DNA from 4 places in the Thermoflexus hugenholtzii genome. Region 2 is predicted to be linked to each of the others. Evidence: riboswitches for the same ligand, from Rfam matches in the RefSeq annotation. Region 2 holds a riboswitch; each other region holds the start of a gene.
What was found. Region 2 has a riboswitch for thiamine pyrophosphate ahead of thiE (thiamine phosphate synthase). Riboswitches for the same ligand answer to the same signal wherever they lie in the genome.
Positions count from the first base shown of each region.

Region 1: linked by a shared signal. The riboswitch ahead of cytX (putative hydroxymethylpyrimidine transporter CytX) and the one ahead of thiE (thiamine phosphate synthase) in region 2 are both predicted to bind thiamine pyrophosphate.
Region 3: linked by a shared signal. The riboswitch ahead of thiO (glycine oxidase ThiO) and the one ahead of thiE (thiamine phosphate synthase) in region 2 are both predicted to bind thiamine pyrophosphate.
Region 4: linked by a shared signal. The riboswitch ahead of KNN16_RS02825 (thiamine diphosphokinase) and the one ahead of thiE (thiamine phosphate synthase) in region 2 are both predicted to bind thiamine pyrophosphate.

Region 1 covers NZ_CP076326.1:3,187,489-3,192,452, reverse strand. Annotated here, with positions in the region: gene KNN16_RS14460 (extracellular solute-binding protein) at 1-695, opposite strand, end outside; gene KNN16_RS14455 (LacI family DNA-binding transcriptional regulator) at 799-1,800, opposite strand; TPP riboswitch at 2,174-2,304, shown strand; gene cytX (putative hydroxymethylpyrimidine transporter CytX) at 2,385-3,707, shown strand; gene KNN16_RS14445 (TenA family protein) at 3,816-4,448, shown strand; gene phnE (phosphonate ABC transporter, permease protein PhnE) at 4,459-4,964, opposite strand, start outside.
Region 2 covers NZ_CP076326.1:1,112,426-1,117,389, reverse strand. Annotated here, with positions in the region: gene KNN16_RS05000 (MgtC/SapB family protein) at 98-1,345, shown strand; gene thiD (bifunctional hydroxymethylpyrimidine kinase/phosphomethylpyrimidine kinase) at 1,395-2,231, opposite strand; gene thiE (thiamine phosphate synthase) at 2,307-2,948, opposite strand; TPP riboswitch at 3,052-3,182, opposite strand; gene KNN16_RS04985 (pyruvate dehydrogenase complex E1 component subunit beta) at 3,315-4,964, opposite strand, start outside.
Region 3 covers NZ_CP076326.1:24,046-29,009, reverse strand. Annotated here, with positions in the region: gene thiE (thiamine phosphate synthase) at 1-368, opposite strand, end outside; gene KNN16_RS00130 (thiazole synthase) at 365-1,135, opposite strand; gene thiS (sulfur carrier protein ThiS) at 1,326-1,553, opposite strand; gene thiO (glycine oxidase ThiO) at 1,558-2,709, opposite strand; TPP riboswitch at 2,829-2,943, opposite strand; gene KNN16_RS00115 (hypothetical protein) at 2,985-4,235, opposite strand; gene KNN16_RS00110 (methylmalonyl-CoA mutase) at 4,302-4,964, opposite strand, start outside.
Region 4 covers NZ_CP076326.1:592,168-597,131, reverse strand. Annotated here, with positions in the region: gene KNN16_RS02845 (thiamine ABC transporter substrate binding subunit) at 1-194, opposite strand, end outside; gene KNN16_RS02840 (hypothetical protein) at 707-982, opposite strand; gene KNN16_RS02835 (hypothetical protein) at 979-1,209, opposite strand; gene KNN16_RS02830 (hypothetical protein) at 1,322-1,615, opposite strand; gene KNN16_RS02825 (thiamine diphosphokinase) at 1,913-2,545, opposite strand; TPP riboswitch at 2,678-2,812, opposite strand; gene KNN16_RS02820 (phenylacetate--CoA ligase family protein) at 3,008-3,784, shown strand; gene KNN16_RS02815 (response regulator transcription factor) at 3,956-4,654, shown strand; gene KNN16_RS02810 (NACHT domain-containing NTPase) at 4,668-4,964, shown strand, end outside.

The DNA.
Region 1 (4,964 bases), 1.2 Mb from region 2:
GCGTTAACCTGCATGGGGATCACATCGGGGAGGGCCTTCTTGATCTGCCGGGCGGCGGCGAAGATGTCCTCCCAGGAGGTGGGCTGCCAGTTCGCCGGCAGGCCGGCCTTCTGGAAGAGGTCCTTGCGATACCAGATCACCCGGACGTCGGTGCCGGTGGGGATGCCGTAGCGCTTGCCCTGATACATCAGCAGCGCCTGCACCCGGTCCGGGATATGGGCCCAGCCCTCCCACTGGTTGACCTCGGGGCCGGCGATCTCGTCCAGCGGCTTGATCAGCCCGCCGGCGACGAACTCCGCCGTCCAGAAGCCATCGAAGGCCATCACGTCGTGACCCTTGCCGGCCTTGAGATCCAGGGCGTATTGGGCCTTGAGCTCCTCATCGCTGCCCCCGAACTCCACCAGCCGCACCTTGACGGGGGTCCCTTTGGCGGCCATCTGCTGCTCGAAGGCGGGGATGACAGTCTCGGTGAGCCACTTCACCGTGTTGGCGTTCACCCCGCCCTTGACGCAGCGGCAGGTGATGGAGATCTCCACCGGGGCTGGAGTGGGAGAGGGCGCAGGGGTGGGGCTGGGGGCCGGCGTAGGCGGGGCGGCGGTCGGGGTGGGCGTCGGCGTGGCCGCCGGCGCGCACGCCGCGATCAGGAGGACGAACACCGCCATCCACGATAGGGCGGAACCGATTGTGCGCTTCATGGCTGCCTCCTTCTTGAGAAGATCTGCTCCCCAGCATACCGGGGAGGGATCAACGGGATGCGAAAGGGATTCCCAAGCTCGACGAAAGGGATGTGAAAAAACTTTAAAGCGGCGGCCCGCAGGATTCGCGCTCGATCAGCGTCCCCTGGAGCAGGATGCGCTTCGGGGAGGGACGGCCCTCCAGGATCTCCAGGAGCATCTCCGCCGCCAGCCGTCCCAGCTGCCGGCGGGGCTGGGCCACGGTGGTCAGCATCGGGGTCACGTATGTGCCTTCCTCCAGCCCATCAAAGCCGATGATGGAGAGGTCCCCGGGCACCCGCAAGCCGGCCCGCAGCGCCGCCTTCAGGGCGCCAATGGCCGTGAGGTCGTTGTAGCAGAACACCGCCGTAGGGCGGGGATCGGCCTCCAGCAGCCGGCGCATGGCCGCCTCCCCGCCCTCCACCCGCCCGTCCCCTTTCACCACCCATTCCGGGCGGACGGATAGCCCGGCCTCCCGCAGCGCCTGCCGGTAGCCGCGGTAACGATCCTGGTTGCTACGGCCGCCCCGGCGGCTGCCGATGTAGGCGATGGCCCGGTGGCCCAGGCGGATCAGGTAAGCCGCGGCCAGGTAGCCGCCGTGGACGTTGTCGGTGGCCACCGAGTAGACGTAGGGACCGGTCTGGTGGCTGTTGATCAGCACGATGGGGATCCGCAGGGCCTCCAGCATGGGGAGATAGCGGCTGCCCAGCCGGGAGGCGGCCACGATGATGCCGTCCACCTGCTTGGCCGCCAGGAGCTCCACGATGGCGCGCTCCTTCTCCGGGTCTTCGTGGGAGAGGCTGAGGAGGATCCCGTAGCCGCGGGCCTGGGCGACCATCTCGATGCCCTGGACCACCTCCGTATGGAAGGGGTCGCTGAGGCGGGTGACCACCACGCCGAGGGTCTGGGTGCGGCGGCCCTGGAGAGCCCGGGCCACGGGGTTCGGCCGGTAGCCCATGGCCTCGGCGATGGCCTGGATCCGCGCCCGGGTCTCCGGGCGGATCTCCTCGCTGCCCCGCAGGGCCCGGGAGACCGTGGTGTGGCTCACCCCCGCCGCCCGGGCGATGTCCTTGATGGTCACGCGCATGGCGGGTGCACACGTGTGCGAAATTCAGCCCGATTATAAAGAGATCGTGTTCGCCTGTCAAGGGGCGAATTCTCACTCCGGGGCTTTTCGGTTCTCCGGATGGGGGCCAATCTGGGCGCTGGGGTCGATCCCGGATCAAGGGCTTCCGGATATGTGTGCCCAATTCGGGAGGATGCGACAGGTCGTTCCTACCCCTCCAAAGGGGCACCGCCGGAGACTCCACCCTCTACCCACTGAACCCCCTGCCCCCGAGGCCCACGCTGTCGACACCTTCATCCTCTTCCCCGAGCAGATCTGGAAAGCCCTCATCCCCTCCCCATCCGCCTCTCTCCACGCAGTTTGACAGCCGCGCGCGGCGCGCTATCATGAGCGCAGAAGCGACGTGGGGAGTCCGCGGGCAAGCGGGCTGAGAGGGCGCCTTGCCGGAGGTCATCCGGCCCCGGCGCCGACCCATCGAACCTGATCCGGGTCATACCGGCGGAGGGACTGTCGCTGCACGGCCCCCTGCCCGCCCGTCCGTCGGCGGGCGTTTTGCATCCCCCCACGCCGCTTCTCCCATCTCCATCCTTCTCAGGAGGCCTGCCATGCTGCTGCGCAAGCCGTGGACGGAGCTCCTCCCCCGCATCCAGGCACCCCCCGAGTGGGGCATCGAGCCGGTGCCGGCAGAGGCGCGCCGGCTGGGCTTCCTCGACTACGCCGTGCTGTGGGGAGACCTCGGCGTGGGGTTGCTGGTGATGGCCGCCGGCGCGCTGCTGGTGCCCGGGCTGGGGCTGCCCCAGGCGCTGCTGGCCATCGTCGTCGGGACCCTGCTGGGGAACCTGCTGCTGGCGGCGACGGGCTACATCGGCAGCCGCACCGGCGCCCCCACGATGGTGCTGCTCCGCCCCGCCCTGGGACGCCTCGGCTCCTATCTCCCCACCGCCCTCAACGTGCTGCAGCTGATCGGCTGGGGAGCCTTCGAGATCCTCATCATGGCCCAGGCCGCCAACTTCATCAGCGCCCGCTTCCTCGGCTTCTCCAGCTACCCCTTCTGGGCCATCGCCTTCGCCCTCTGGTGCACCCTGATGGCCGTCGGGGGACCGCTGGTGGTGGTGCGCCAGTGGCTGGAGAAGTTCGCCGTCTGGCTGGTGTTGCTGACCACCCTCTGGCTCACCGTCCACCTGCTGACCCGCGGGGATCTCGCGGCGCTGTGGCGGCAGCCCGGGACCGGGGAGATGCCCTTCTGGCTCGCCGTGGACCTGGTGGCGGCGATGCCCATCTCCTGGATGCCCCTGGTGGCGGATTACAACCGCTTCGCCCGGCGGGCCGGCCCCGCCTTCTGGGGCACCTACATCGGGTATTTCATCGCCAACGTCTGGTTCTACGGCCTCGGCGCCTTGCTCCTCCTGAGCGCCCGGTCCAGCGACCTGGTCCAGGCCATCGGGGCCCTGGCCATCGGCTGGATCGTGCTGCCCATCATCCTGGTGGACGAGACGGACAACGCCTTCGCGGACATCTATTCGGCGGCGGTCTCCCTGCAGAACATCTGGCCCCGGGCCCGGCAGGCCCTCTTCGCGGTCCTCATCGGCGCGATCTGCCTGATCCTGGCCCTCACGGTGCCCCTGGCCCAGTATGAGAACTTCCTGCTCCTCATCGGCACCTTCTTCGTGCCCCTCTTCGGGGTCCTGGCGGCGGACTACTTCGTCCTCCGCCGGTCCTACACGGAGGCCGACCTGTATCAGCCCCTGGCCTTCCGATGGGAGGGTGTGATCGCCTGGGCGCTGGGCGTGGTCACCTATCAGGCCCTCGCCCGTCTCGCCCCTTCCGTGGGCGCTACCTTCCCCGCCTTCGGGGTCTCCTTCCTGGCTTACCTGGGGATCGCGGGGGCGCTCCGCGGGATCGGCCGCGTCCGGCCGGAGCGCGCGTGAGAAATCGAACCCGGGGGAGGGAACGGCCTCGATTGCGGCACGGCCAGCCGTTTTCTCCCCCTTTCAGATCTTCCTTATGCTTGCGCGAAGGAAGAAGGGGAGAACTCGATGACACGGGCCCGCGCGTTGTGGGAAGCCCATCAGGATCTGGTTCGGCGCTGCGAGGCGCATCCCTTCGTGCAGGGGATCGCCTCGGGGGAGCTGCCGCGGGAGCGTTTCGTCTTCTACGTGGAGCAGGACGCCTTCTTCCTGGAGGCCTTCGCCCGGGCTTACGCCCTGGGCCTGGCCAAGGCCCCGGATCGGGAGACGATGGACGCCTTCCGCGAGCTGCTCCAGGGCGTCTTTGAGGAGCTGCGGCTGCACGAACGCTACGCCGCGCGCTGGGGGGCGAACCTCCGCCCGGAGCCCGCGCCAGCCACCCAAGCCTACACGGATTTCCTGCTGCGGGTGGCGGCCCTGGAGCCGGTGGGGCATCTGGCGGCGGCGATGACCCCGTGCATGCGCCTCTACGCCCATCTGGGAGCCTTCCTCCGGCCGCGGACGAACCCGAACAGCCCCTACCGGGAGTGGGTGGAGACGTATTCCAGCGCGGAGTTCGAAGGGCTGGCGCGCCGCCTGGAGGCGCTGCTGGATCGGCTGCCCGGCGAAGAGGAAGCGCAGCGCGCCCTCTACCGGGCCGCGCTGCGCTTCGAGCTGGCCTTCTTCGAGGCCGCCTACCCGACGGCCGCTCGCTCCGGGTGAGGCCTGCGGGCTACGGGTTCAGCAAATACCGTCGCCGGATCCAGGCGCTGAGGCCGTCCATGGCCAGGACCAGGAGAAGCACGGTGAGCAGCACGGTGGTCAGGCGGGCGTAGGCCATGGTGCTGAGGTAGATCTGCATGTAGAACCCGATGCCCCCTGCCCCCACCAGGCCCAGCACCGTGGAGGCGCGGATGTTGTATTCCAGCATGAAGAGCAGCTGGCTGAGGACGGCGTTGGCGCTCTCCGGCCACAGCACGTAGCGGATCAGATGCCGGCGCTTCGCCCCCACGCCCCGCATCGCCTCCAGGATCTCCGGGTCGATCCCTTCGAAGAGCTCGGCGTAGAGCTTGGCCAGATACCCCACCGTGTAGAAGGCCAGCGCCAGGGTCCCGGCCAGGGGGCCCAGGCCGACCACGATGACCATCAGCACCGCCCACAGCAACGAGGGCACCGTGCGGATGGCGGCCATCAGCAGACGAGCCGCGGCCACCACCGCGGCTGGGAAAAGGGTGCGGG
Region 2 (4,964 bases):
CGGTTGCCAGGGGGGCCGCCCAGCCTGTGTTCCACACACCCGGAGGCTCTGTCCGTTTCCCTTCGAACCGATCGCGAAGAGGTGGAGGGGAGGAGGAATGGAAGGGTATCGAATGTGGCTGGAGCCGGTGGGGATCGCCCTGGGGATCGGGTTGTTGATCGGACTGGAACGGGAATGGGCCCACAAAGACGTGGGGCTGCGGACCTTCGCGCTGGTGGCCCTGGCCGGATGCCTCGGGTGGCTGATCCATCCGGTGGCAGCGTTTCTGTTGCTGGGGGGAGCCATCGCGCTGGTGAGCCTGCTGAACATCCGGAGCCTGCTGGTGGATCGGACGCTGGAGATGACGACGTCGGTGGCGTTGCTGGTGACGCTGTTGCTGGGGATGGTGGTGGCCCAGGGACAGGGATTGGTGGCGGCGGCGACAGCAGTGCTGGTGACGATGCTGCTGGCCTGGAAAGCGGAGCTGGTGCGGTTCACGGTGGGGCTGTCGCTGGAGGAGCTGCGCTCCATCGTGCTGTTCGGGTTGCTGACGGTGGTGATCTATCCGTTGCTGCCCGAGGGGCTGCCGGGGAACTGGGACCCCCTGGGAGTGGTGAACCTGCGGGGCGCGTGGCTGGTGGTGGTGGTCCTCTCCGGGATCGGGCTGGTGAACTATGCCCTGTTGCGGCTGTATGGGGCACGAGGGATCCATTTCACCGGGCTGCTCGGCGGCCTGGTGAACAGCACGGCGGCGGTGGGGGAGCTGGCGCGGCGGTGCGGAGGACAGGGAGGGGGCGCGGAGGCAGTGGCCCTGGAAGGGATGCTGCTGGCGAACGTGGCGATGATGGCCCGAAACGGGTTGATCCTGGCCATCTTCGCCCCGGCGGCGCTGGGGCACGGATGGCTGGCGGTGGGGGGGATGGTCGCGGTGACCGGGTGGCTGGTGTTCCGGGCGATGCGACGGGGCCGCGGGACGGCGGCGCCGGAGATCCGGCTCGCCTTCCCCTTTTCGCTGCGACAAGCCCTGCTGTTCGGAGCCCTGTATCTGGTGCTGCGGGGCGCGGTGGTGCTGGCGGAGCGATGGTTGGGGACGGGCGGCTTCCTGGTGGTGGCCTTCCTGGGCGGGCTGGTGAGCAGCGCCTCGACGACGGCGGCGGTGGCCACGCTGGCCGGGCAGGGAAGGATCGGGATCGAGATGGCCGGGATGGGGGTGGTGCTGGCCTCGATGGCCAGCCTGCTGTTCCACGTCCCCATGGCCTGGCTGGGCGGCCTGCGCGGGCAGGGGCTGCGGACCCTGGCCCGCCTCTCCGCCCTCACCGCCCTCGTCGGCCTCCTCGGCCTGGCCGCCGAGCGCATGCTCCGCTGAGCGCGTCGGATTGAAGGTAGGGGCGACCCGTCGGGTCGCCCCTACCGGCCTACCCGGATGCCGCTCGCGTCGGGGCCTCCGCCTTCCACAGCGCGAAGTGATCCATCGGGCCGTAGGCGCCCCCACCCAGCTTGAAGGCCCGCGAGGCCTGAAGCACGGCGGTGAGATACTCCTTGGCCTGACGGATGGCCTCCAGGGGCGCAAGGCCCTTCGCCAGCCCCGCGGCGATGGCGGAGGCGAAGGTGCACCCCGTCCCATGGGTGTTCACCGTGTCCACCCGCGGGGCGTCCAGCTCGTAGAAATCCCGCCCGTCGAACACAACGTCCACGCTGCGATCATCCCCCTCGAGATGACCGCCTTTCACCACCACCCAGCGCGGCCCCATCCCGTGGATGATCCGCGCCGCCTCCCGCATGTCCTCCCGGCTCCGCAACTCCCGCCCCACCAGGGCCCGCGCCTCGTGGAGGTTGGGCGTGACCACCATGGCCAGCGGGAACAGCCGGCGGATCAACGCCTCCTGGGCTTCCGGGCGCAGGAGGGGATCCCCGCTCTTGGCCCGCATCACCGGATCCACCACCAGGCGCTCCACGCGGTATTCCCGCATCTTCTCCGCCACCACCTCGATGATGGCGGCGTTGGCCAGCATCCCCGTCTTCACCGCGTCGGCTCCGATGTCCCCCAGCACCGAATCGATCTGGGCGGCCACGAAGTCCGGCGGGAGCTCGAAGACGGCCTGAACCCCCCGGGTGTTCTGGGCGGTGAGGGCGGTGAGGACGCTCATGCCATAAACCCCCAGCGCCCCGAAGGTCTTCAGATCCGCCTGGATCCCCGCTCCGCCGCCGGAGTCCGAGCCGGCGATGGTCAGCGCGCGCGGCAAGGGCTTCATCGTCCACCTCCTGAAAGGTGTTCCACGCATGATGGACGCGATGCCTTCTCGAGGCCCAAAGATGGAGATTCGCGATCATCCCTCCAGGCGCCGGGCGGCGAGGGCTTCGTCGACCGCCCGGCGCAGCGCTCGGGCCGCCGCCTCCGGATCCGGGGCCTGGGTGATGGCCGAGATCACGGCCACGCCCGCCGCCCCCGCCTGAATGCACGCCGCGGCGTTCTCCGCGTTCACCCCGCCGATGGCGACTACGGGGAGCCGGGTGGCGCGGACCACCGCCCGCAGCCCCTCCAGGCCGATGAGCCGGGCGCCTTCCTTCGAACCCGTGGGGAAGACCGAGCCCGTCCCCAGGTAATCCGCGCCCGCGGCCTCCGCCGCCTGCGCCTGCTCCGGGGTGCGGGCGGAGACGCCGATGAGGGCACGAGGGCCCAGCAGACGCCGCGCCACCTCCGGCGGAAGATCCTCCTGTCCCACATGCACGCCATCCGCCTCCAGGGCCAGGGCCACATCGGCCCGATCGTTGATCAAAAAGGGGACGTGATGGCGCCGGCAGAGCTCCCGCAGGGCGGCTCCCCAGCGCAGCATCTCCCGCAGCGGCCCGGCCTTCCACCGCAGCTGCACCACCGTGACGCCTCCCCGCAGGGCGGCCTCGGCCACCTCCAGGGGGGAGCGCCCACCGGTGTGCGCGGGATCCAGGACCAGATAAACCCGCAGATCCAGAGACACCGCACCTCCTCTTCCGTGGGGGATCCCGCTTCTCGCGCAAGGCGGGCCGGATCCGGGGAAGCCACCGATAGGAGGGAACGAGCCCGGGTGAGATCAGGGGGAACAGGGACGACGATCCCTCCGCCGGTATGACCCGGATCAGGTTCGATGGGTCGGCGCCGGGGCCGGATGACCTCCGGCAGGGCGCCCTCTCAGCCCGCTTGCCCGCGGACTCCCCACGTCGCCCGGTGGTTTCGTTCCATCGAACCTGACTGTAATCCGCCCGAAAGGATCTGTCAAGCGCCGGCCGATGCGGAAGGCGGAGGCCGCCTTCGCTTCGCTTCCCCCTTGAAGGCAAATCCCCACGCGCCCGGGGTTTCCTCAGCGCAGGACCTCCCGGACGGCCTCGGCGATGCGCGGGGCATCGGGGAGGGCGAGGCGTTCCAGGGTCCGGTTGTAGGGGATGGGGACGTCCTGCCCGGCCACCCGGCGCGGCGCCGCCCGCAGGAGGCCCCAGGCGGCCTCGCTGACCCGGGCGATCACCTCGGCCCCGAAGCCGTGGGTGAGGGGCGCGTCCTCCACCACCACCAGCCGTCGCGTCCGCGCCACTGCGGCCAGGATCGTCCGGAGATCCAGGGGGACGAGCGTGCGCACATCCACGATCTCCGCCTCGATCCCCTCCCGGGCCAGCTCCGCCGCGGCCTCCAGGACGCGGGAGAGGACGGCCCCGATGCTCACCACGGTGACGTCGCGTCCCGGCCGCTTGACCTCGGCCACCCCCAGGGGCACGATCCACTCCCCCTCCGGCACCGGGCCCACCTCGGCGTAGAGGAGCTTGTTCTCGAAGAACACCACGGGGTTGTTGCTGCGGATCGCCGCCTTGAGCAAGCCCTTGGCGTCCGCCGGGGTTCCGGGGGCGACGACGATCAATCCCGGCACGCCGGTGAGCAGTGGTTCCAGGCTTTGGGAGTGCTGGGCGGCCATGCCGATGCCTCCCCCGGCCGGGGTGCGAACCACCAGGGGGAGGGCGTATTGTCCACCGGACATGTATCGGATCTTGGCGGCCTGGTTGACCAGCCCGTCCATGGCGCAGGTGAGGAAATCGGCGAACTCGATCTCGGCCACCGGGCGCATGCCGGCCATGGCCGCCCCGACGGCGGCCCCGATGATGGCGCTCTCGCTGATGGGCGTGTCCAGCACCCGACCGGGGAACTCCTCGCCCAGCCCGGTAGTGACGCCGAAGTAGCCTCCGGTGGTGACGTCTTCCCCGAGCAGGAACACGCGGGGATCCCGGGCCATCTCCTCCGCCAGCGCTTCGCGCAACGCCTCGGCGGTGGAGCGTTCCCGGGTCCTCCCGCTGGGCCGGAGGATCATCGGGCCCTGCCCGTAAAGCCACGCGGGCTCCGGGGCGTAAAGATCCTCCGTAAGGGCCTCGGGAGGGGGTTCCGTCCCGCGTCGGGCCCGCTCCGCCGCCTCCTGAACCCGTTGCCAGGCCTCGGCTTCGATGGCCTGGGCTTCCGATGGGGTCAGCAGCCCTTCCGCCTCCAGGCGCTCCCGCCAGCGGCGGATGGGATCCCGGGCTTTCCAGGCCTCGACCTCCGCGGCCGAGCGATAGACGGCGCCTTCCCCTTCGCTGTGGCCACGCCAGCGGTAGGTGAGGGCCTCGATCAGGGTGGGTCCTTCTCCCTGGCGGGCTCGGGCCACGGCCTCCCGGGTGGCCTCATACACCGCCCAGACATCGTTGCCGTCCACGTGCACCCCGGGGATCCCATAGGCGGCAGCGCGATCCGCGAGGCGGGTCACCCGGGTGTGCCGGGCCAGGGGGGTGAACTCCGCATACTGGTTGTTCTCGATCACCACGATGAGGGGGAGCTGGAAGACGGCGGCGAAGTTCAGGGCCTCGTGGAACATCCCCTGGTTCGTGGCTCCATCCCCGCAGAAGGCGACGACCACCCGGTCCTCGCCGCGCAGCTTCGCGGCCAGGGCGGCGCCGGCGCCGATGACCAGGGAGGCGCCGACGATGCCGTTGGC
Region 3 (4,964 bases), 1.1 Mb from region 2:
TCCGCCCCCGCCGCCGCCGCCCGCTGCGCCTCCTCCAGGTTGTGCGCGGACACCCCCACCCAGCGGTCCGGGCCGACGAGGCGGCGGGCCTCCGCCACCGAGAACCCCTGGGGCAGGTGCACGCCATCCGCCCCACACGCCGCAGCCACCCCGGCGTGGCCGTTCACCACCACGGCGGCCCCCCATGCCCGCGCCCGCCGCACCACCTCCTCCACCAGCGCGACCAGCTCCGTCTCCGGGAGATCCTTCTCCCGCACCATCACCCAGCGCACCCCCGCCGCGAACAGCTCCTCCAGGAGCTCCAGGAGCGGCCGCCGGGCCCGACGGCGATCGGTGATCACCAGCAGGGGGGGCTGGGGCAGCCTCATATCTCGATGCGATCCTCCATCGGGCTGGACGGCACGGCGTAAAGGCGGCGCGGGATGCGCCCCGCTTCATAGGCCAGCCGCCCGGCCTCAACCGCCAGGCGCATCGCCCGGGCCATCTTCACCGGATCCCGAGCCTGAGCCACCGCCGTGTTCAGCAACACCCCATCACACCCCAGCTCCATGGCGATGGCCACATCCGAGGCCGTCCCCACCCCGGCGTCCACGATCACCGGCACGGTGCACATCTGACGGATCAGCCGGATGTTGTAGGGGTTCAGGATCCCCATCCCGGAGCCGATGGGCGCCCCCAGAGGCATCACCGCCGCGCAACCGATGTCCTCCAGCTTCTTGCAAACCACCGGATCGTCGTTGCAATAAGGCAGGACGACGAAGCCGTCCCTCACCAGCTCGGCAGCCGCCTGCAACAGCTGCTCCGTGTCCGGATACAGAGTCTCCTCGTCCCCGATCACCTCCAGCTTGATCCAGTTCGTCCCCAGGGCCTCCCGGGCCAGATGGGCCGTGAGGATGGCATCCCGGGCGGTGAAGCAGCCGGCGGTGTTGGGCAGGATGAAATAACGGCCCCGGAGCAGCTCATACAGGTTCTCCCCGTCGGCCCCCGGACGCACCCGCCGGATGGCCACGGTGACGATCTCCGTCCCGCTCGCCTCCAGGGCATCCAGCATCACCTGGAGATTGGGATAGCGGGCGGTCCCCAGGATCAGACGCGAACGGAACGCCCGCCCCGCGATCACCAGCGGCTCGCTCATCCCTCACCCCCTCGCTCAGAATGTGCCGCCGCAGAAGCAAAGGCCGCGGCGAAAGATGTTCCTGCAGGCATAGATGCCGAAATGAAGCTCGGCTTACGTAAGGGGCTTCAGCCCCACATCTTCGCCTTCGATAGCCCAAAGTCGCGGCGCAAGCCGCTCTTGCCCCGACAGGCCCACGGTTTACGGGGCCTCATCCGCCGGCCACCGCGTGGACAATCTCCACACGGTCCCCCGGCTGAAGGGCGACGCGCTCCCATTCGGAACGCGGGATCACCGTGGCGTTGACCGCCACCGCGATCCCCGGCCGGTCCGGGTCCAGGCCCAGGCGGGCCAGCAGGTCCCGGATGGTCCCCGGCTGATAGGGATAGCGCTGCCCGTTGACGGTCAGGATCGCCTCCGACGTCCCCGTGCGCTCCATCGCTTCACCTCCCGGATCCCGAAGGGGCAACCGGCGCCCTGGATCGAAACCGCTCCAGGGTGAAGGGCCTGGCGATGTCGGGGAGCTCCCCCCGGGCGATCAGATGGTGGATCGCATAGGCGGTGATGGGAGCCAGCAGGATGCCGTTGCGGTAGTGCCCGGTAGCCAGGATCAGGCCCTCCACCGCCGTCGGCCCCAGGATGGGCGCGTCATCCCGGCTCCCCGGCCGGAAGCCCACCCACATCTCCACGATGGGCAGCTCGTCGATGCCTGGCAGGATCTCCCAGGCCCCCCGCAACAACCGGAAGATGCCCCCCGCCGTCAGATTCGCGTCGAACCCTTTCTCCTCCACCGTGGCCCCGATGAGCAGCCGCCCATCCCGTCGAGGCACCAGGTAGGCGTCCGGCCCCCAGATGACGTGCCGGATCAGCGGGGCCTCCGGGGGCATCTGCACGGCCAGCATCTGGCCTTTGACGGGGCGGACCGGCGGGCGGACCTCCTCGGGGAGACCGGGGATCTGGGCGGACCACGCCCCGGCGGCCAGGATGACGGTGCGGGCCTCCAGGAACCCCCGGGCCAGGCGCACGCCCAGGACCCGGTTCTCATCGATCACGATCCCGGTGACCTCCGTGTGCTCCCGCAGGCGCCCCCCGGCGCGCCGGAAGGCTTCGATCAGCGCCCGGGCGACCTTCCGGTTGTCCACCTGATGATCCTGCGGGCTGTAGATGGCGGCCACCACAGATCGGGAGAGGTGCGGCTCCATCCGCCGCGCCTCGTAGCCGGAGAGCCACTCCGTAGGCAACCCCTGGCTCCGCTGGAATTCATAGAGGAACTTCAATCGTTCCGCGTCGTCCCGATCCAGGGCCACCACCAGGGTGCCTTCGTCCCGGTAATCCACCGGGATACCGGAGGCGGCCTCCAGCTCCCGGGCGAAGTCCGCCCACATGTCGCGGCTGGCCCGCAGCAGGGGCAACAGCCCCTCCTCGCCGGGCTCCGCCTCGGCATAGGGGGCCAGCATCCCGGCCGCCGCCCAGGTCGCCCCCAGGCCCGCGCCCCCGCGCTCCAGGAGGGTGACCGGATGCCCGGAGCGGGCCAGGAACCAGCCAATGGAGAGCCCGCAGATGCCGCCTCCGACGATCACAATCTCCTCGGTCATCGCTTCGCTCCTATCCTTCGTAAGGACAGAGCCCTGTAAAGTCGCTTTCCCGTTGCGGATCTCCGGGCGAAGTCCGGGCGAAGGGAGCAAGGGAGCCGAAGGAGGCAGAAGGGGTGGGATCTGCGGCGCGCCCGCTTTCCCTCCGCCGGCATGATCCGGATCAGGTTCGAGGGGTCGGCGGCGGATTCGGCCGCCCTCTCAGCCCGGCTCACCCGGACTCCCCCAACGGACCCGCGCCCATGCGGAGTTCTAACCCCTTCCGCCCGCGACGTCAACTATTGAAGGGGCTCCCCCAGGGCGCGGCGCAGGCCGGCAAGGTCGGTGATGAACAGCATGCGGAAGAGGAAAGCGCGCAGGGAGGGGCTCTGGGCCCACAGCCGGCGGACCCGCGGGCCGATGGGGTCCTCGGCGCCGGCCGCCCCCTCCTCCGCGGCGTAGGCCCCGTAGAAGGCGAAGTAGGCCTGGTTCAGCTTCCGCAGGGCGTAACCGTGGGCGACGAAAACCCGCCGACGGGCTTCCATATAGAGCTCCGCCCGGCGGACCTCGCCCTGGGCCAGCAGGCGTTCCACCACGGTGCGGGTCTTCGCCAGCTCCCGGCCGAAATCGAAGGCCGGCCGTTCCGGGGGAGCCGGCGCGGGGGCCGCGTCCGCCGGCGGAGACGGGAGATCCTCGGGGTAGAAGCGGGCCAGCCAGGCGCGGCCCATGGCCTTCCCGGCCAGATCGGCGACGGTCTCGTTGATGGTGCGGGCCTCCGGACGATCGTAAAACCACCCCAACGGCCCCATGAAGAGCCAGTGATGGGTCCACTCGTGCGCGATGATCTCCGTGAGCTCGGGCAGCCCGGTGGCCTCCATGATCATCGCCGGGTAGAAGGCCAGGCCGCCCAGGGGCACCACCAGGGAGGAGAGGTTGAGCTGCCCATCCACCCGCCGCTCTAGGCGATCCATCTCGTCGGCGGTGAGGTCGGCCCGCAGGGGGAAGGAGGTGGTGAGGGCGATGCGCTCCCGCGGGGAGAGGACCAGCAGGTTCGGCATGGCCGTCAGGCGGATCTGAACGGGGGGGATCGGCTGGCCCAGGAGGGCCAGCCCCTCCTGGGCCAGGATCACGCCGAGCTGTTCGGAGAGGATGGCCTCGGCCAGAGGACGGAGGGCCTGGGCCCGCCCGTGGGCCGCTTCCCACTGCCTCCGGAGCGCGGCGATCGCCTCCGGTTCCGGCGGGGTCGGCGCGGACACCTCCCGTTCCAGGGCGGCCGCCGCCTCCCGGGCCTCCGACAGGCGCTGGAGGTAGCGCCGCACCGCCCGGCGCTGGGTCTCGTCGTCCAGGAAGGCCTGAGGGTTCGCTACGGAGAGAAGCAGCTTCTCCGCCCAGGCCTGAAGGGCCCATTCCGGGAAGTAAAAGCTTTCCCCCTGAAGCAGGAGGGTCAGACGGGTCTCCAGGGAACGGGAGGGCTCGGAGGCCGGGAGGCTCAAGGTGAGGAGGGCGACCAGCCCCAGGCTTAGTCCGATGCGGAGCCAGCGAACGCCCATAAAGGCATCCCCGATGGTCGCGGATCCTTCCCCCGGCCGGCGCTTCCCCGCTCTGCGGGATCCGGCTCAGATGATCAGCGGCTCCTGCCAGGTCCCCCAGACGGCCTTGAGGGCGCGGGTGATCTCCCCGAGGGTGGCGTAGGCCTTCACCGCCTCCAGGATGTAGGGCATCAGGTTCTCGTTCTCCTTGCGGGCGGCCTCCTGGAGGGCAGCCAGGGTTTGCCCCACCCGCTCGTTGTCCCGCTCCATGCGCAGCTTCTGCAGGCGCGCCCGCTGCCGGCGCTCCCCCTCGGGATCCATCTGGAGGATGGGCGGCTTGACCTCCTCCTCCTCCACGAACTCGTTCACCCCCACGATGATGCGGCGCTTCTCGTCGATCTCCTTCTGGTAGCGATAGGCGGCCTCGGCGATCTCCCGCTGGAAGAAGCCCGCCTCGATGGCGGGGATCACCCCGCCCAGCTCCTCGATCTTGCGGAAGTATTCGTAGGCCTGCTGCTCCAGGCGGTTGGTCAAATATTCCACGTAGTAGCTGCCCCCCAGGGGGTCGACGGTGTTCGTCACCCCGCTCTCGTAGGCGATGACCTGCTGGGTGCGCAGGGCGAGCTTGGCGGCGAACTCGCTGGGCAGGGCCAGGGCCTCATCCAGAGAGTTGGTGTGAAGGGACTGAGTGCCCCCCAGCACGGCGGCCAGGGCCTGAATGGCCACCCGGATCACGTTCACGTAGGGTTG
Region 4 (4,964 bases), 520 kb from region 2:
ACGGCGAAGCTGTCGTGGGTCATCAGCACCAGCTCCCGCGGGCCCGCCGGTGTGGCCGTGGGGGCCGATGGGCTCGGGGAGAGCGTGGGGGCCGGCGTCGCCGGAGCCGGCGAGGGCGCCGGCGGCGCCGCAGGCGTGGTGCAGGCCGCTGTGAACACCATCAGCACGCCGATGAGAATCGCTCGGCGCTTCATCGTTCCTCCCTCCGGATGGGAAGATCTGAAAGCCGCTTCACCCTACAACGGCAGAAGGGGCTTTCGCTTTGGCCCATGTCCTTGAACGATCGGAGAGGAGCAGAGGCCAGCCTCTCCCCTCCCGTTGCGCCCTGCGGTCCAAGCCGAGCAACTGCGGGCAGTTGCCCTCCATCCCATCTGCGATCATCGGAGAGAAAGCGCCGCGATCCTTCGACCCGAACCTCCGGTTCTCGATGACACGAAGGTCGCGGCGAAAGCCGCTCCTACAAAAACGTGCTTCTGTAGGAGGGACTTTCGCCCCGAACTCCCGTCTTCGATGACACGATGGTCGCGGTGAAGGCGACTCCGGCAACCCCGAGCCCTGGTTCTCGATGACACAAGGGTCGCGGCTGAAGCCGCTCCTACAAAAACGTGCTTCGGTAGGAGGGACCTTCGCCCCGAACGCCCGTCTTCGATTTGATGACAGGATGCGGGCCGAAATGAATTTCGGCCTGCTTTGTGGGTCGCGGTAGTCACTCCTTTTGGTATTGATAATGCTTGAAGGTCAAGAACTCTTCCCAGGTCCAGATATGATCGGTCAACCCGATGGCCATCGCCGGCGTCCGCGGCCGATACCGCCGCCCCTCCGGCAGGCCCTCCCCCGCTTCCCGCAAGGCCCGATGGGGCCGCAGCCAGTTGTGCTCAAACAAACAGAGGATCACCAGCGCATCCCAGGTCCCTGTCGTCTTCGCAAAGGCATGGGTCTTACGCGTCAGCGCATTCAACCGATCGCGCAACATGCCATTCAACCGTTCCTCATGCACCGGATAGGGGCAATCCACCGCCTCCCCAGAACCTGACGCACCTCCACGCGCACCATCCGGCCCTGATGACGACGCTTGACCGCTTGCGTCAACCCCACCCCAGGCGTGAGCACCAGGGGCGGACGCCCCCGCTTTCCCGTCGGTTGCGCGTCCCGATAGACCTGACGAACCGCCCGTCGGTAGACCGGCCGTCCATCGCTGATCCAGATCACGCCCCCCTGCCAGATGTGCGCTGGCGGGTCTGCGCCACCACCTTCGGCGCGACCTCATCCTCCGAAGACCCAAAGCCCCACGCCACCACAAAACGAGTCGCCCGGTCCTGGCTCAAACATCCCCAACGCGGGCCCACCCCGCCCGCCGAGGCGTCTGGATCTCCAGCCTCTGGACACTTTTTTTGACAAACGACCAGAAAGCATCCACCTCGACCTCGCTCAAATGCAGGTCGTGGACCAGGACCTCGGTGAGGGCCTCAGCGTGTTGGGCGGCCATCCGGAGCCATCGGCCAATGGTTTCATATTTGTGGCCGGTGATCTCCTCAGCGGCGCTCAGGCTCCCCCGACGCATCACCACCAGCAGGGTGCGCGCCACTTCCGCAGGGGTCACACGCAAGCGATACATCGCCGTGCCCAGGGTAGGCCCAAACGAGCGCCCGCAGTTCCGACAGACCCAACGGGGCCGCCCACCCTTACTGCCGTTCTTTACCACATGGGTGGCCCCACAGCGAGGGCAGGGGGGGTTCTGGGAATTGGGCTTTCGATTCATCGGGCCCACCTCCGTCGGAATCTGGCCCCGATTATACCACCGAGCACTACTCAGGGGGGTGATTACCTGGGTCGCGGCGGAAGCCACTTTCGTCCCGAACCGGCGGTCCTCCATGATCCTGTCGGCCGGTTGCAGCCATCCCCGGTTGCGGGTTTAACCCTCTCCCCGCTCGTGGATCACCAGAAGGAGGCCCCGTCGGACCCGCACCCGGGCCCGGGGGGCGATCATCCGGTTGCTCACCCCCAGGGTGACTCCAAAGGGCAACGTCCCCTCTGTCAGAGGGTAGAACAGCCCCTCTAACGTCACCCCCTCCGCGTCCCCGATCAGCGGGATCAGGGAGACCCGATCTCCCGGCTCCCCCTCGATCCAGCCCTCCTCCCGGATCACGAAGGCCTCCCGCCCCGCCCCCACGAAGCGGACGTCCCAGCCTGCCCATCGCGGGTGGGCCAGAAGCAGCAGCGAGGCCAGGGTCTGATCCAGCCGGGAGCCCCATGCCCCGAACACCCGGATGGTCGTCCCCAGGGTTCGGGCGTAGTCCAGGGCCAGCTCCAGATCCGTGGCGTCTTTATCCACCGGATGACGCTCGATGGAGACCTCGTGGGCCTCCAGCCAGGCGAGGGTCTCCGGATCCATGGAATCCAAATCCCCGATCACCCGATGGGGGAGGACGCCGATGGCCCGCAGGTGGGCCGCCCCCCCATCCGCGGCCAGGATCCAACGCGCGCCGGAGGTCGCCCGGCGCAACGCCTCGCCCTCAACGTCCCCGCCCGCCACCACCACGATCATCCCCGCGCCCCCATGGTCCGAGATGAAGGAAGAAACGCTTCGCATGGACCCCGCCGGATGGGCTGCGGCTTGCCAGAGGAATCCGCACCGGGGGCAGAGGCGAAAGCGTCGAAGGGGCCCATCGCGCTTGAAGAGGAGGCATCGCTCCCTTCCCTCCGCCGGCATGACCCGGATCCGGTTCAAGGAGTCGGCGCCGGGCCTTCGGGGAATCCCCTCCGGAAGGCGCCCTCTCAGCCCGCTTCCCCGCGGACTCCCCCGGGAATCCGCCTGCTGCAGCGAAAAGCGTTACACGCTCCAGTCTATCCGTGATCTTCGCTCCTCGTCAACCATCGACCCCGCGACCGCTCTTCCCAATCGAGAGCAGATGATTCCCCCCACATCCGCAGGGGGTTCCAGGGCCTAAGAGATGAGCGGTTTCAGCGTTTTTCAGGCCCTAATGCTTGACAAGCAAACAGATTCAAAATAGGGCCAGGGTTCCTCGCGGCCGAAGGCTCTTCCCTTCCTGGCCGGAGGGAGTGGGCGGCATGGATTCCCCCGCGCGGCATCCCGGAGAGGTCCTTCGGATGGGATCCCCAGCGGGATCTGGCGCTGCGCAAGGCGTTCATCACCGCCGAACCCCTCCCCGCCTCCCTGCGTCAGGACCTGCAACGATTCGGGCTGTCCGTGCGCCAGGGCTACGGCACCGCGGAGTGCGGCTGCCTGGGTTACGAATGCGAGCGGGAGGAAGGGCTTCACGTGCCGGAGGATGCTTACGTCGAGCTGTGCGACCCCCAGACCGGTGAGCCGGTTCCCCCGGGCGAGCTGGGGGAGATCGTGGTCACCCTCTTCCATCCGGCCTACGCGCTGATCCGCTTCGGGACCGGGGATCTCTCCCGCTGGCTGCCGGAGCCCTGCCCCTGCGGGCGCGCCACCCCACGCCTGGCCGGGATCCTGGGCCGGGTGGGCGAAGCGGTCAAGGTGCGGGGGATGTTCCTGCACCCCCGCCAGATGGAAGCCGTCTTCGCCCGCTTCCCCGAGGTCCAGGCCTACCAGGCCGTGATCGACCGGGAAGCCCACGTCGACCGCCTGACCTTCCGGGTGGTCCTCCGGGAGCCGCCCTCCGATCCGGAGGCCGTGCGGGCGCGCCTGCGAGAGGCCATCCGGGATGGGTTGCGCTTCCAGGCGGAGATCCTCCTGATCCCTCCTGAAGAACTCCCTCCGGGAAGCCCGCGCCTGCTGGATCTCCGACGCTGGGATTAGGGCGCGACGCGCTCCGGGCTGGCCTCATATCCCTCGACCGCCCCCGCGTCCATGCGCAACGCGCAGGCGATGATCCGCGTTTTGTGGTAAAAACATAAAGCAGGAGCCCGGCGCTTCCACCTCCGGTGATACCCAAGAGCAGGCTCAGGCTGAATCCGTGGGGGGTCGGACGTGAAAAAGATCCTGCTGATCGAAGACGACGTGGAGCTCGCCCGCTTCCTGGCCTGGCAGCTGGAACAGAACAACTACCAGGCTCTCGTCGCCCACAGCGGCCCGGAAGGCCTCGCTCTCCTGCAAGCGCAGAGGCCCGACCTGATCCTTCTGGACCTGATGCTGCCTGGCATGGACGGCTGGGAGGTCCTGCGGGCCATCCGCGCCACCTCCGAGATCCCCGTGATCATCATCAGCGCCCTGGGAGCGGAGTCCGATATCGTGCGCGGCCTGGAGGCCGGCGCGGATGATTACCTGACCAAGCCCTTCGGCCCCCGCCAGCTCCTGGCTCGCGTCCAGGCTGTCCTGCGGCGCTACGAGTCCACTACCGCCCGCGGGGTCTACGACAACGGCCGCCTCTACGTCAACCTGATCACCCAGGAGGTCCGGGTCGACGGACGCCCGGTGGAGCTGACGCCCACGGAGTTCCGGCTCCTCTCCACCCTCGCCCGCTTCGCCGGCCGCCCCCTCACCCACGACTTCCTCCTCCGGGAGGTATGGGGGGAGGAGCACGTCCAGGACCGCGGCTACCTCAAGCTCTACATCTGGTATCTCCGCCAGAAGATCGAGCCGGACCCCGATCACCCGCTCTTCATCCGAACGGAGCGGGGGATCGGCTACCGGCTCGTCGGCCCGGACGAGCTGGGGACGGTGGAGTAAGAGGAGGAGGGCTGTGGGATTCCCCGGCGCATGGCGCTTCGATCCCCTCTCCGCCCTGATCGGGGCCATGCTGGCCCTGCTCGGCGTCGGATTGCTTTATGCGGTCCGGCGTCCCCTGCAAGCCCGCTACGCCGCGCTGAGAGGCCGCCTGGAGCAGGCCGGCCAGCGCCTGCGCCTCGCCGCCGAGTCCCAGTATCGCCAGTGGCTGGCCGAACAGCTCCCCCACTGGATCGCCTGGTCCGCCCTGGATCCCCGGCTCGCCCGTTGCCTGATCGAGCCCGCCCTGCTCCCGCCGCCCCCCTATCCCTCC